DNA from 3 places in the Kitasatospora sp. NPDC018058 genome. Region 1 is predicted to be linked to each of the others. Evidence: riboswitches for the same ligand, from Rfam matches in the RefSeq annotation. Region 1 holds a riboswitch; each other region holds the start of a gene.

Region 1 (4,825 bases):
GCCGTGATCACCGCGGCTTCCTTCCGGTCGGGGTGGACGTGGCGTGCTGCCGGGCCGCGGTGACCAGCAGCCGGGCGGTCGGGGAGGGCAGGTCGAGGTGGTGGGCGATCCACTGCGGATCGTGCCCGTGGGTGGCGAACACCCAGGCGGTGTAGAGCCGGTTCAGGCCCGGGGCGCCGGGGGACAGCAGGAGCGGGCGGACCTGCTCCATGGGGAAGCCCTCCAGCGAGCGGGCGCTGAACCACTGGGCGTCGTCGTCCGGGGTGGCCTTTCCCGCCAGGCCCGCCCGCTGCCGGCTGTGGGCCAGCAGCAGGGCGAGCAGCAGCCCGACGACCGAGGCGCCGATGAGCACCCCGGACAGGAACAGCCGTAGCGGGGCGGGCGCGACGCCGACGGCGAGGCCCTGGAGGGCGAGCAGGAGGAGGACGCCGCACAGGGCGGTCCCTCTGCCGGTCCGGGGGAACAGGGCGGTTCTGGTCATGCGGTGTCCTCCTCCGATGACTTGGCCGGGTGGCTGTCGGTCAGGCGGCCCTGTCGGTCAGGCGGCCTCAGGCGGCCCGGACCAGCCGGGGGTCGTACTTGTAGCCGATCTGCCGGACGGTGGCGATCGCCTCCCGGTGGCCGGGGCCGAGCTTGCGGCGGATCCGGGCGATGTGGGTGGCGATGGTGCGGGTGTCACCGGTGTCCGGCCGGCCCCAGACCGTCTCCATCAGCTGACGGCGGGAGTGCACCCGCAGCGGGTTGCCGACCAGGTGCGCGAGCAGCTCGAACTCCAGGTACGGCATGGTGAGTTGCTGACCGTCCACGGTGACGGTGCGCTGTTCGGCGTTCACCACCAGGCCGTTGTCCGGGTCGGTGGAGGACTGCGGTTCGGGTATCGGGCGCCGGGCGGGGGCGTGGTCCGAGAAGACGGCGTCGAGCCTGCGGTAGCGCACGGCCATGGCGGTGCTCCTTCGGCTGATGGGGTCGGTCGGTTCAGTGCCCGGGGTGCCAGGAGGCTTCCAGCCGGGTGGTCCCGTCCGGTGCGGTGACGGTGGCCGTGGCTGGTCACCTCCGTGACGGGGCAAGGGGTGAAGTGGCGTACCGAGTGGTCGAGTCGACCGTTCAGTGGTTGAGGGCGGTCTGGACGACCTTGATGATGACCATGACCATCGCGATCAGCAGGTACGCGCGCAGGGCGCCCATGCCGATCTTGCGGGCGGTGGACATCACCGGCTTCTCCAGGGTCTCCAGCGGGGGCATCCGCCAGTTCTCGCGGCCGGTGCGGTCATGGGGGCACCCCTGGCCGGAGGCTGGGGGATGGTCCTCCTTGGTGCCGCGGCGGCCGAAGGTGAAGAAGTACCCGGCGACCAGCACGCCCGTCACGCCGCAGGCGGCCATGATCCACAGGATCGCGTCCGAGCTGATGTCCGGCCAGACCACGGCGGCGGTCAGGATCAGCGAGAGGGTGACCAGGACGCTGACCACGGCGGCGGTGAAGGCGTTGGTCCTGGGGCCGTTGACCCAGGGGCCGAGCACGGCCTTGTCGTTGCAGAGCAGCAGCAGGAAGACGGTGGCGGAGGGCAGCAGCACCCCGGCCAGCACCTGGACGAACTGGGTCATCAGGCCCTGGGTGTAGTCGGTGGACAGCAGGGTGATGGCGGCCGCCGCGACCACCAGGCCGGCGTAGATGCCGTAGAAGCCCTTGGCGCCCCTGACCCCGCGGTGCAGCGAGTGCTTGATGCCGAAGACGTCGCCGATCGCGTAGGCGGTGGACAGCGACACCGCGAAGGCGCCGATGATCGAGGCGTCCAGCAGCGCGATGGCGAACAGCACGCCCGCCAGGTGGCCGGCCTTGTCCTCGATGCCCTTGGCGACCGCGCCCGCGTCCGAGAACTGCCCGAAGCCGTCGGTGCCCGCGAACGCGGCGGCGGTCAGGCCCATCATCGCGGCGGCGCCGATGATCACGACCGCGATGCCGATCCACAGGTCGATCTTCTCGTACTTCATGAACCGCGGGGTGATGCGCTTGTCGATGACGTACGACTGCTGGAAGAACAGCTGCCACGGGGCGACGGTGGTGCCGACGATCGAGACGATCACCAGCATCACTGCGGCCAGCTCACCCGAGCCGCCCGGCATGGACGGCACCACGAAGTCGTGCGCCATTTGCGAGGTCTTCGGGTGGACCATGAAGTAGATCGGCACCAGCAGCAGCGAGCCGGCGCACAGGGTGATGGCGACGCGCTCGAAGCGCTGGAAGGAGCCGGTGAAGGCCGAGGCGATGATGATTGCCGCCGCCAGCACCACCGAGGCCACCTTGGGCAGGCCCAGGTAGCCGGCGGCCAGCGTGACGCCGATGAACTCCGTGACCAGGGTCAGCGCGTTCAGCAGGAACAGGTCGATGACGCTGAACGCGCCCCAGAACCTGCCGAAGCGCTCCAGGATCAGGCGGGCGTGGCCGACGCCGGTCACGGCGCCCAGGCGCAGCACCATCTCCTGGTTCACGTACAGCACCGGGACCAGCATCAGCAGCGTCCACAGCAGCTGGGTGCCGTAGTTCTGCCCGGCCTGGCCGTAGGTGGAGAAGGCACCCGCGTCGTTGTCGCCGACCATCACGATCAGACCGGGGCCGACGATCGCGAGCAGGGTCTTGAGTCTCGCTGACAGGCCCTGGCGGGGTGCGTCGTCATCGAGCTTGATGGTGCCGAGGGCGCCCTTGATGTCGCCGACGTGGGCGTCGTCCAGCACCGCTGAACGCGGCGGCGGAACCTTGGAGTTGAGCGTGGCGTTGGTGGTCATGACGTTCCTCCCGTGAACCCCTGGCAGGTGGGGTGGTTGGGGGCGCGCAGCAGCAATTCCCCCTGCGTGCGGGCACGGCGCATCGGCGCGCGGCGGTGCGCCCGTACGGGGACGTACGGGCGCGGCGGAGCCGCGTGCGTGGTGCTCGGTGCTGATGCGACGTCAGATATACGCGCAGGGAAGGCTGTTACCGCGTGCCGGAGGTGTGCGAGGGCAGGCGGGGGCAGGGGCTACTGTGGCCCGGACTACTGCAATCCATGTTTCTCGCCTCCTCCCGGCCGACGCACCCCGTGGTGCGTGTCATCGACGCGGCAAGGAGTTCGCCGGCGCATGAAGCGACCGCCGGTTCACCCCAACTCGTCAGAGCTTTGGCACTCCACGGCGTGTCCAGCGCCCTTCGGCGCTGGAAGCCACTTCGGATCAACCCTTAGGTCGGGAAGATCTGTCCTAACCCTGGGCGTCTCTCGACGTCGTCGGATCAGTGGCCTGTGTCCGTGAAGAAGCCTCACCGAACGAGGTGCCTTCTTCAAACCTCCAGAAGCATAGAGCGCCCGGAGTTCGATACTTGCGCACTTGGTAGAACCTTTACCTTTTTTGGAGGTGTGGCACCCACCCGGGTGACGTGGGTTTGACCGCGAGGCCGCCACGGAACGACTTCCCGCCGTACCCGGCAGCGGCACCAGGTCGTGGCCATTACCCGAGGGGTGGCATGGCGACCGCAGGCTCTCAGGGGGCTCCCCGGCAGGCGAGGGCGCTGGCACTCGCCCGGCACCCGAAACTGTGGCTCTTCCCGAGCATCCTGTGCGGCCTGGTGGCCGTGGTGCTCTCACTGCTCTACATGGGCGGCATCATCAACCCGACCGGCAATCTGCACCGGCTGCCGATCGCCCTGGTGAACGCCGATCAGGGCCCGCCGCCACCGGGACGGACGGTGAACCTCGGCACCGAGCTGACCCGGGCGGTGGTGGCCAGCACCCCCGACGACACCGTCAACTGGCGGCAGACGGACGCCGCCGGGGTGGGCGACCTGCTCGCCTCCGGCAAGGTCTACGGCGCGCTGCTCGTGCCGCAGGACTTCACCGCCACCGTCACCAAGCTGGCCACCGGCGGGGCCACCGAACGGCCCACCCTCACCGTCCTCACCAACCCGGGCCTGGGCAGCCTCGGCTCCTCGATGGCCGCGCAGATCGCCCAGAACGCCGCCCACCAGGCCTCCGTCACGGCCGGCCGGCAACTGCTGGCCGCCGTACCGGCCTCCGGCGCCCGGGGCCCGGACACCGGCGCCACCGCCCGGCTGCTGCTCGCCGACCCGATCGCCGTCGCCACCAAGGTCGGCCACCCGATCGGCAGCCACAGCGGCCTCGGCCTGAGCGCCTTCTACTACACCCTGCTGGCCGTGCTGACCGGCTTCATCGGCGGCAACATCATCCACAACGGCGTCGACGGCGCGCTCGGCTACAGCGACAGCGAGATTGGCCCCTGGCACACCCGCCGCCCCACCGTCCCGATCGACCGCACCCAGACCCTGCTGCTCAAGATGGTCATGACGGCCGGGATCATGCTGCTCACCACCAGCCTGGTGCTGCTCTGCACGGTCGGGATCCTCGGCATGGACGCCCCGCACCAGGCGATGCTCTGGTTGTTCGCCTACTGCGCCAGCCTCGCCGTGGGCCTCGGGGTGCAGGCGATCAACGCCGCGTTCGGCGGGATCGGGCAGCTGGTGTCGATGTTCGTCTTCATCGCGCTGGCCCTGCCCTCCTCCGGGGCGACCGTCCCCCTCCAGGCGGTGCCCGACTTCTACCGCTTCCTCGGCGTCTTCGAGCCGATGCGCCAGCTGAGCGACGGCATCCGGGCGATCATCTTCTTCGACGCCCGGGGCGACGCCGGGCTGGCCCGCGGCTGGACCATGATCGCCGTCGGCGCGGTGCTCGCCGTGGCCTTCGGCTTCGCGATGACCCGCTACTACGACCGCAAGGGCCTGCACCGCTGGACGCCCCAGCCCTCCGACTAGCCCCTCGGCACGGTGACCGTCAGGTGCTGATGA
Region 2 (4,825 bases), on a different contig from region 1:
GCAGAACTTGTAGATCAGCTGGCCGAGTTCGGCGCGCGGGCCGAGTCCGGTGAGCTGCGTCTCCAACTCGGCGCGCAGCTGTTCGGCCGGCGCCCCGTCCCGGTAGCTGGCCAACTGGACGGCTCCGTACGGGGCCTGCGGCCGGTAGTCGCGGCGGTGCTCGGCGTCGGTGCTGGTGCTGTACACCCCGATGGCGACCGCCCCGGCGACCGCCGCCATCACCGCGGCGACGGCCGGCGCGGTGCGCGTGCGGTGCCGGGCGGAGTCCCGAAGCGCGAGCCGGGGGCCGAGCGGCAGCCGCCTGGCGGCCCGGCCGACCACGGCGACCAGCACCGGGGTGCAGGCGAGCAGGCCGAGTTCGGCGGTGACGGAGCCGCCGAGCACGGTGAGCGTGCGGGCGTCGTAGGTGCTTACCACGGGCAGGCCGCGCTGCACCGCGCCCGCGCCGTACATCGCGATCGCGCCGCCGCCGAGGATCAGCGCCACGCCGAGCAGGGTGACCGCCCGGCTGGGCGGCCGGACGGTGTCGCGCCCGGTGAGCCCGGCGGTGACGCTGCGGCGGGCGGTCTGCCAGGCGGGCAGCGCGGCCGCGAGCAGCGCGGTGAGCAGCCCGATCCCGGCGATCGCGAGCAGGTCCAGCGGGGGCAGCGCGAGGTGTCCGAAGCGCGCGCCGCCGACCCGTTCGATGAGCGGCCGCAGCCCGGCGACCAGCCCGGTGCCGAGCGCGACGCCGAGCGCGGCCCCGGCCACGCCGAGGACCAGTCCGCCGCCGAGCACCACCGCGCCGACGTGGGCCCGGCTGCCGCCGGCCGCGCCGAGCAGGGCGAGCTGGCGGCGCGAGCGGCGGGCGCCGACCGCGAAGGCGGGCCCGGCGAGCAGCGCGACCTCCAGCAGCGCCATCCCGGTGACGGTGGCGACCACGACCTTGGTGCTGTTGCCCGCGGCCGGGTCGCTGTCGTGGGCGGAGTCGCGGTAGTAGGCGACGGCCCCGTACGGCGGCGGGTCGAGCGCGACCGAGCGCGCGGTCAGGGTGTAGCCGTACGCGTTGAACTGCTGCACGGCGGCCCAGTCGAGGCTGATTCCGCTCGGCAGGTGGACCAGCCAGGCGTTGCGGGCGTCCGGGGCGTGCTCGGCGGCGGGGCGGCGGGGCTCCGCCGCGGCGGCCAGCGGGTCGAGCAACTCGCCTGGCCGGGCCACGAGTTCGACCCGGCCGAGCTCGTCCGGGTGCTCCACCACGGCGGTGACGGTGAAGGTGGTCCGTTCCAGTCCCTGGACGGTGGTGGTGCCGCCGAGCGAGAGCCCGGCGTGGTCCAGGAAGGCCCGGGTGGCGGCCAGTTCGTGCGGGGCACTCGGGGCGCGACCCTCGACGACGTTCAGCCGGCCGTGCCAGACCGGGTCGGCGAGGTCGGCCTCGGCGGTGAGGGTGCGGACCAGGCCTTCGGGTGAGGTCGCGCCGGTCTCCGGTCCGGGTCGGGCCGGGGTGAGCACGCTGCCGGGCGGCAGTAGTGAGCTGACCAGGGCCGCCGGGTCGGTGCTCGCGGCCCGCTGCTGCTCGGCGGTGGGCTGCCGGCCGGGCTTGGGCTCGACCGCGAACGCGCCGTCCTCGGCGATCGGGGCCTGTTCGACGGTCCGGCCGGGGTTGAGCCCGGTGACCAGGGCGTCCGCCCCGCCGAGTACCCGCTCGACCCGTTCGTCCGGGGTGAGCTGCCCGCTGCGGTGGACCACGTCGGCGCCGGTGACCCCGAGGACGGGCAGCGCGACCATGGCCAGGATGAGGGCGCTGCGCCCCTTGGCCCGCAGCGCGTCGCGCCGGGCGATGCGCAGCGCGACCTTCGCTGCTCCGATCCTCAACGCGTCACCTGGCCGAGCGAGTTGGCGCGGTGCACGGCCGCCGGGCAGCGGCCGGAGCGGCGTCCGGCGGTCTCCGAGGCGACGGCGCCGTCGCGCAGGTGGACCACCCGGTCCGCCCAGGCGGCGTGCGAGGCCTCGTGGGTGACCATCATGGCGGCCGCCCCGGCGTCGCAGCGGGCGCGCAGGAGGGCGAGGACGGCACCGCCGGTGGCCGAGTCGAGCGCGCCGGTCGGCTCGTCGGCGAGGACGAGCCGGCGTTCGCCGATCAGCGCCCGGGCGATGGCGACGCGTTGCTGCTGGCCGCCGGACATGTCGTCGGGGAAGCGGTCGGCGAGTTCCCCGATGCCCAGCTCCTCCAGCGCGGCCAGCGCCTCCCGGCGGGCGGTGCGGCCCGGGGCGCCGTCGAGTTCGCGCGGCAGGGCGATGTTCTCGGCGGCGGTGAGCGCCGGGATCAGGTTGTAGTCCTGGAAGACGTAGCCGACGGAGCGCCGCCGCAGGTCGGCGAGCCTGCCCCGGCTGAGGCCGCCGAGCGCGACGCCCTCGACCAGTACCTCGCCCTCGCTGGGCAGGTCCAGCCCGCCGGCCAGGGTCAGCAGGGTCGACTTCCCGGAGCCGGACGGCCCCATCACGGCGACGAACTCGCCGGCGTGCACGGTCAGGTCGATCCCGCGCAGGGCGTGCACCTGTGCGGCGCCACGCCCGTGCACCCGGGAGACCCCGGCCAGTCGCAGGACGGGCTCGGACCAGGTCGGACCGGTGTGGGACAACACTTCCCCCTCGTGAGCTGTTCAGCTGTATATGTCGGTGAACTATATATGCCGAACGCGCGAGAGTGGGGCGGTCGGGCTTGGTCAAGGTTCTACAAAGGTGTCGAAGATCGGCCGAAAAGGTGAGAGGGACCCGCCGGGCGGGTCTATGCTTTGGGAGGTTTGAAAAGGCACCTCGTTCGGTGAGGCGTCTTCACGGACACAGGCCACTGACCCGACGACGTCGAGAGACGCCCAGGTTCAGGACAGGTCTTCCCGACTTAAGGGTTGACCCCAAGTGGCTTCCGGCCGGACAGGCTGGACACGCCGTGGAGTGCCAAAGCTCTGACGAGTTGGGGTGTACCGGTCCATCTCGACCGGTGTGCTCCTTGCCGTGTCGTGATGCGGCGCACAGACGGTGCGCCCCCGGCCGGGAGGAGGCGAGAGACATGGGCTGCCCTAGTCCGGGCCACAGTCGCCCCTGCCCCCGCATGCTCTCGAACACGTCCGGCACGCGGTAGCAACCTTCCCTGCGCGTTCACCCGGCGCTTCGCTCGGGGCTCGGTCGTGCCTCCATGGCACTCAACCACGCCTCGACGCAAAGAGCCTGACGCATCGTCATGTCCGTACGGCCGCCGCCGCTCAGCGCCGCCGTGCGGAGGCGATGGCGTGCGCCCGCAGGGGGGATCGCTGCTGCGTGCCCCCTGACGCCCCCTCAAGGTAGGGGGCAGGGAGGCCCCGCCATGACCAACGTGATGCTGGACCCGAAGGTTTCCACGGTCCCCGTCGCTACCGCCGCCACCCGCTCCGCCGTCCTGGACGACGCCCACGTGGGCGACATCAAGGGCGCGCTCGGCACCATCCGACTCGACGACACCACCCCCCGCCACGGCCTCTCCGCCCGGCTCAAGACCCTGCTGGCGATCATCGGCCCCGGTCTGATCGTGATGGTCGGCGACAACGACGCGGGTGCCTTCTCCACCTACGGCCAGGCCGGGCAGAACTACGGCACCCAGCTGCTGTGGACGCTGCTGATGCTGGTCCCGGTGCTGTACGTGAACCAGGAGATGGTGCTGCGCCTGGGCGCGGTCACCGGGGTCGGCCACGCACGTCTCATCCTGGAGCGCTTCGGCAGGTTCTGGGGCGCGTTCAGCGTCATCGACCTCTTCCTGCTGAACGCGCTGACCCTGGTCACCGAGTTCATCGGCGTCACGCTGGCCGCCGGGTACCTGGGCCTGCCGAAGGCGGCCTCGGTGGTGCTGGCGGCGGCGATCATCATCGCCTCGGCCTTCACCGGCTCCTTCCAGCGCTTCGAGCGCGTCGCCGTCACCCTGTGCGCCGGCTCGCTGCTGCTGGTGCCGATCTACTTCATGGTCCACCCCGGGACCTCGCAGATGGCCCACGACTTCGTGACGCCCACCCTGCCCGGCGGGTCCGGCCAGCTCGCGGCCGTCATGATGGTCATCATCTCGATCGTCGGCACCACCGTCGCCCCCTGGCAGCTGTTCTTCCAGCAGTCGTACGTCATCGACAAGCGGATCACCCCGCGTTTCATGACGTACGAGAAGGCCGACCTGTGGATCGGGATCGTCGTGGTCATCGTCGGCGCGGCCGCGCTGATCGGACTCACGGCGGCGGCCTTCGCGGGCACCGACGGTTTCGGCCGGTTCTCCGACGCGGCCGCCGTGGCCAAGGGCATCGAGGACAAGGCCGGCCGCCTGGCGGGCGTGCTGTTCGCCATCGCGCTGCTGGACGCCTCGATCATCGGCGCCTTCGCGGTGTCGCTGTCCACCGCCTACGCCATCGGCGACGTGTTCGGCATCAGGCACTCGCTGCACCGCGGGGTCAAGGGCGCCAAGGGCTTCTACGCGGTGTACGCCGGCCTGGTGGCGGTCGCCGCCGCGATCACCCTGCTGTCCACCGACTACACCCAGGGCCTGATCACCCAGTTCGTCCAGGTGCTGGCCGGGGTGCTGCTGCCCTCCGCCACCGTCTTCCTGCTGCTGCTCTGCAACGACAAGGCCGTGCTGGGCCCGTGGGTCAACGGGCCCAGGACCAACGCCTTCACCTCGGCGGTGGTCGGTGTCCTGGTGATGCTGTCCATGATCCTCACCGCGGCGGTGGTCTGGCCGGACATCAGCTCGGACGCGATCCTGTGGATCATGGCCGGCTGCGGCGTGACGGGCGTGCTGGTCGCCGGGTACTTCTTCACCTTCGGCCGCCGGGGC
Region 3 (4,825 bases), on a different contig from region 1:
GTCCTGGTCGACGGCGATGACGTCGGCGTTCTTGAGGACCGCGAGGCTCGACGCACCGATGCCCGTGGACCACGTGTAGCCGTTCGCGCTGTGCTGCGACTGCCCGGCGGTACGGAGGTCGGCACCGGAGATCAACGGCGCGGCGAGCATGGACAGGACGGAGGTCTCGGTGCGCGACTCGTCGTCGGTGAACGGCTTGTGGCAGGTGCAGGTGTCGCTGGTGCCGTAGAGGCCGTACACGTCGTTCCAGCCGGTGAACATCATGTCGAGGTCGTTCCAGCTGCCCGGGCGCACGTTGCCGGGGTACTGAAGGGCGGTCTGCAGTTGCCCGTTCCACAGCACGCCGTCGAGCTCGCTGTCGCGGTCCCCGCCGATCCGGCACAGGTTGGCCACCTGCCCGCACCACACGCCCGTCGGGGCGTAGCCGGGCGCGGTGAACGGCGCGGTCCCGGCGGCCTGGACGACCGGGTCGGTGCGGGCCGGGTCGGCCGGGTCGAGGAGGTAGGGCACACCGGTGTGGGCGGGTTGGGCGGAGACGCTGAGGGTGACCTTCGGGCGGCCCTGGCCGGCGGAGGCGGCGTCGAGGGCCCGCTGGAAGGTCTGCACGCGGGCGTAGATGGAGCGGGTGAGCTCCCTGCCCTCGCCCTGGGTGTAGTAGTTGTGACCGTCGGGGCCGGTGATCTGCGGGCCGTAGGGGCAGTCGTCGTACTTGACGAAGTCGACGCCCCAGGAGACGAAGTCGCCGGCGTCGGTGCTCTCGTGGCCGAGGCTTCCGGGGTGCATCTGGCAGGTCTCGTAGGTGTCGGTGGCGTAGAGGCCGAACTTCAGGCCCTTGCTGTGGGCGTACCAGGCCAGGAACTGGATGCCGTTGACGGTCCGGCCGTCGACGGTCCGCGACGGGAAGTGGTCGGGGCGCGGGATCAGGTGGCCGGAGGTGGGGTCGTTGCCGGTGCCGTCCGTCCCGGTGACCGGGTTCCCGGCGGCGTCGTACAGCTGCATCGAGCCGTTCGGCGTCCGGACGAAGTCGGTGCTCTGGCCGTCCCGGTGCCAGAGCGACCAGCCGTCGTCGATCGTGACGGTGTTGTAGCCCGCCGCCACCAGGCCGTTGGCGGCCATGAAGTCGATCGTCTGGACGACCTGGTCCTCGGTGACCTCGGTGCCGAGGGAGTTCCACGAGTTCCACCCCATGGGCGGGGTGAGGGCGTTGCCGTTGCCCAGGGCGGCGGCCGGAGCGGCCGCGCCGAGGCTGAGGGCTCCGAGGCCGGTGGTGGCGAGTGCCAGCGCGAGCAGGGGTGCCGCGAGGCGGTGGGGAAGGAGGCGCACGGGTGCTCCTGTGGGGAGTGGGGGTGTGGGGGAATGACGTTGCGTCACGTGGTTTGACGGGGGCAGCCGGCCGGCCGTGGGGGGTTGAACCCGGGGATTTGAACGTTCAAAATCGCGGCCGAGGGCTCGGGTTCGGGCCTCGACCCATGAGCCCTTGACCCATGTGATCGGTGACATGTGTCATTTCACATGCCGCGCCGGGGTGTCGTCAACGGAAAGCGCACAGGCGGTCGCCGTCTCCCGCCCCCAACGGAGAGCCGGACGGCCGCCCTGCATCCACGGGGCCGGAACGGCCTCGGGCGGTTTCCGTCCGCGCCGGGAGAACGCCCCGAAGGAGCGGCGCCGGCGAGGCCCGAAGGGGTGAATACCGGCGGGGGTATATTGGTCGTGTCAGTCCATTCACCGGGGGCCGAGGAAGGGAGCACGGCATGTGCCGTCGAGTCGTCTGCCGCACCTGCGGAAAGCCGACCTACGCCGGGTGCGGGATGCACGTCGAACAGGTGCTGGCCGGGGTGCCCAAGTCCCAGCGGTGCGCGTGCTCACCGAAGGAGCGGGCGTCCGGCGGCTGGCTCGGGCGGCTGTTCGGCCGGCGCTGACCTTCGGGGACGGACTCCCGGCCGGGATCAGCACCCGGTTCGTCGTCCGGTGCTGCCGCACGCCGTACCGGACGGAAGCGCGGCGACGGCGGCCACGTCGCGGACGGCGGGCGGCAGGCGGGTTCCCCTCGGTGTCGGAATCAGCGTCACCAGGGGCCGCCCACGGGGAAGTTCGGCCCCCACCGCCGTCGGCCGGAGCACCGCTGCGCGCCCCCGGCCGTGCGCCCCGGCGGCTCCCCCGCAGGTCAGGCCCGGGTCAAGCTCGGGTCAAGGATTACGCTGCGAGCACCTTCAGGTCCTATCCTGGGGCCGATTTGAACAGACACCTCGTTCGGTGAGGCGTCTTCACGGACACAGGCCACTGATCCCACCCGTCGAGAGACGCTCCGGATCAGGACAGGTCTCCCCGGCTCAAGGGGTGACCCCAAGTGGCTTCCCGTCGGGATCGACCAGGGACACGCCGTGGAGTGCCAAAGCTCTGACGAGTGGGGGTGCCCGGGCATTGACGTCGGTCTCCCCCTGCCGTGCCGCCGCGACCACGATGCGCGGCCGAGACCGGGAGGAGGCGTGATGGACGGAAGTCCTGGCCATAGTCAGCCTTTCCCGATGTCGTCCTCGCCGTCCTTCCGCCGCCCGAGGCGCTCCCTCCTTCCCTGACCGATGCGGTCCGGCCGCTCCGCCCTCCCGTCCGTCCTGACGCGGGAGGCCCCGGCGCATGCCTGGAACCGGCGCCGCGGTCGGGGTCGGCGGTGACGTGCCGCCGGGCGGCCCGCTGCCCCGTCCTGTCGGGGCGAGGGGGTCCCCACCATGGCTGCCACCACCCTGCTCACGTCCGCCACGGCCCGACTGCGCGATCGCACCGTCGCCGCCGAGCGCCGTACCGCCGTCTCCCGGACCGTCCGTTCCTCGCTGGTCTCCGTCGCCGGGCTGGTCGGCGGCCCGGCCACCAACCAGGCCGGCGAGGAGGTGGGCCGCGTCGTCGACGTGGTCGCGCGCCTCTACGGGGCGGAGCCGTACCCGCCGGTCACCGGACTGATCATCCGAATAGGCCGCCGCCGCACCTTCATCGCCGCCGACGCCGTCGAGCGGATCCAGACCGGGCAGGTCCGGCTGCGCACCGCCCGCGTGGACCTGCGCGAGTTCAACCGCCGGCCCGGGGAGGTCCTGCTGGCCCGCGACGTGCTGGACCACCAGCTCGTCGACGTCGACGGCGTCCAGGTCACCCGCGCCGCCGACCTCTACCTGGCCCCGCTCGCCGCCCGGACCGTCCTGGTCGGGGTCGACGTCTCGCTGCCCACCCTGCTGCGCCGGCTCGGCCCGCGCCGCTGGCAGATCCGCCCCACCCCGGAACGCGTCCTGGACTGGCAGTCCGTCGCCCCGTTCGGCGAGCAGGCCACCCACGGGCCCGCCGAGGTGCGGCTGCGCGCCTCCCGCTCCGCGCTGCACCGGCTGCGCCCGGCCGACCTCGCCGACATCCTGGAGGACCTCGGCCGGCACGAGCGCCAGCAGCTGCTGGGCTGGTTGGAGCCGGAGCACGCCGCGGACGCGCTGGAGGAGATGGAACCCGCCGAGCTGGAGAACCTGCTGCGCGAGGTACCCCCGGAGCACGCCGCCCGGCTCGTCGACGAGATGGAACCGGACGAGGCCGCCGACGCCCTGCGCGACCTCGCCCCGGGCGAGCGCGAGACCCTGCTGGCCCGGATGCCCGAGCCCGAGGCGGCCGAGCTGCGCTCCCTGCTCACCCACCGCGAGGGCACCGCCGGCGGCGCGATGACCACCCTGCTGGTCACCGCCGGCTCCGCGCACACCGTCGCCCAGGTGCGGGCCGAACTCGCCGCGCAGGCCGAGCACCGCACCGACATCGACGCGGTCACGGTGCTGGACGACGACGGCCGGCTGATCGCCGACATCCCGCTGTTCGATCTGGCCGTGGCCGAGGACACCTCGGTGATCGGCGACCTCGTCTCCTGGCTGGACCAGTTCGGCCCGCCGGTGACCGTCCGGCCCGACACCCGGCTCGCCGAGGCCGCCGACCAGCTGGTCGCGGCCCGGGCCACCTCCCTGCTCGTGGTCGACGACTCCGGGCGCCCGCTCGGCCGGGTCCTGGCCGACGACATCCTCGACTCGCTCCTGCCCGAGCGTGGGCGACTGCACTTCCGGAGGCTCCTCAAGTGACCCGCGACCTCGACACCCTCGACACCGGACCGGACGCCGCCGCCGCGGCGTCCGCGCCGTCCGACCCGGGGCGCTCCGGCCGCCGAAGAGGCCTCCGCCGATTGGCCGCCGTCGCGATGGTGGCCGGCCCCGGCCTGGTCGCCGCCAACGCCGGCAACGACGCCGCGGGCATCGCCACCTACGCCAGCGCCGGCTCCCAGTTCACCTACGGCACGCTGTTCTTCATGGTGCTGGTCACCGTCGCCCTGGTCATGGTGCAGGAGATGGCCGTCCGGCTCGGTGCCCACACCGGCAAGGGCCTGGGCGCGCTGATCCGCGAGCAGTTCAGCCTGCGGCTGACCGCCCTCGCGGTCTTCTGCCTGCTGCTGGCCAACACCGGCCTGGTGGTCAGCGAGTTCGCCGGGATCGGCGCCGCGTTCGAGCTGCTCGGCGTGCCCAAGTGGGCGGTCATCCCGCCGTCCGCCGTCCTGCTCTGGTCGCTGGTGCTGTTCGGCTCGTACAAGTGGGCCGAACGCATCTTCCTGGTGATGTCGCTGGCGTTCTTCGCCTACCCGGTCGCCATGGTGCTCGGCCACCCCGACTGGGGGCAGGTCGGCGAGCACCTGGTCGTGCCGCACGTGGAGCCCAGCAAGGACTTCATCCTGCTGGCCGTCGCCCTGATCGGCACCACGGTCAGCCCCTACATGCAGTTCTACGCCGCCGCCGGCGTGGTCGACCGCGGTGCCAAGCCC

The links. A riboswitch is a leader RNA that binds a small molecule or an ion and turns the genes downstream of it on or off. The one in region 1 is predicted to bind magnesium.
Region 2: another riboswitch for magnesium. It lies ahead of ACH4E7_RS24075 (NRAMP family divalent metal transporter); the one in region 1 lies ahead of ACH4E7_RS29900 (NRAMP family divalent metal transporter).
Region 3: another riboswitch for magnesium. It lies ahead of ACH4E7_RS12960 (magnesium transporter MgtE N-terminal domain-containing protein); the one in region 1 lies ahead of ACH4E7_RS29900 (NRAMP family divalent metal transporter).

The regions. Positions count from the first base shown of each region.
Region 1 covers NZ_JBIRFA010000025.1:24,528-29,352, forward strand. Annotated here, with positions in the region: gene ACH4E7_RS29885 (glyoxalase) at 1-11, opposite strand, end outside; gene ACH4E7_RS29890 (hypothetical protein) at 8-481, opposite strand; gene ACH4E7_RS29895 (winged helix-turn-helix domain-containing protein) at 549-941, opposite strand; gene ACH4E7_RS29900 (NRAMP family divalent metal transporter) at 1,105-2,781, opposite strand; M-box (ykoK) riboswitch at 3,126-3,305, opposite strand; gene ACH4E7_RS29905 (DUF3533 domain-containing protein) at 3,491-4,792, shown strand; gene fdhD (formate dehydrogenase accessory sulfurtransferase FdhD) at 4,812-4,825, opposite strand, start outside.
Region 2 covers NZ_JBIRFA010000017.1:21,442-26,266, forward strand. Annotated here, with positions in the region: gene ACH4E7_RS24065 (FtsX-like permease family protein) at 1-1,851, opposite strand, end outside; gene ACH4E7_RS24070 (ABC transporter ATP-binding protein) at 1,848-2,618, opposite strand; M-box (ykoK) riboswitch at 2,786-2,962, shown strand; gene ACH4E7_RS24075 (NRAMP family divalent metal transporter) at 3,341-4,825, shown strand, end outside.
Region 3 covers NZ_JBIRFA010000007.1:306,803-311,627, reverse strand. Annotated here, with positions in the region: gene ACH4E7_RS12970 (alpha-galactosidase) at 1-1,323, opposite strand, end outside; gene ACH4E7_RS12965 (hypothetical protein) at 1,752-1,919, shown strand; M-box (ykoK) riboswitch at 2,239-2,417, shown strand; gene ACH4E7_RS12960 (magnesium transporter MgtE N-terminal domain-containing protein) at 2,727-4,094, shown strand; gene ACH4E7_RS12955 (NRAMP family divalent metal transporter) at 4,091-4,825, shown strand, end outside.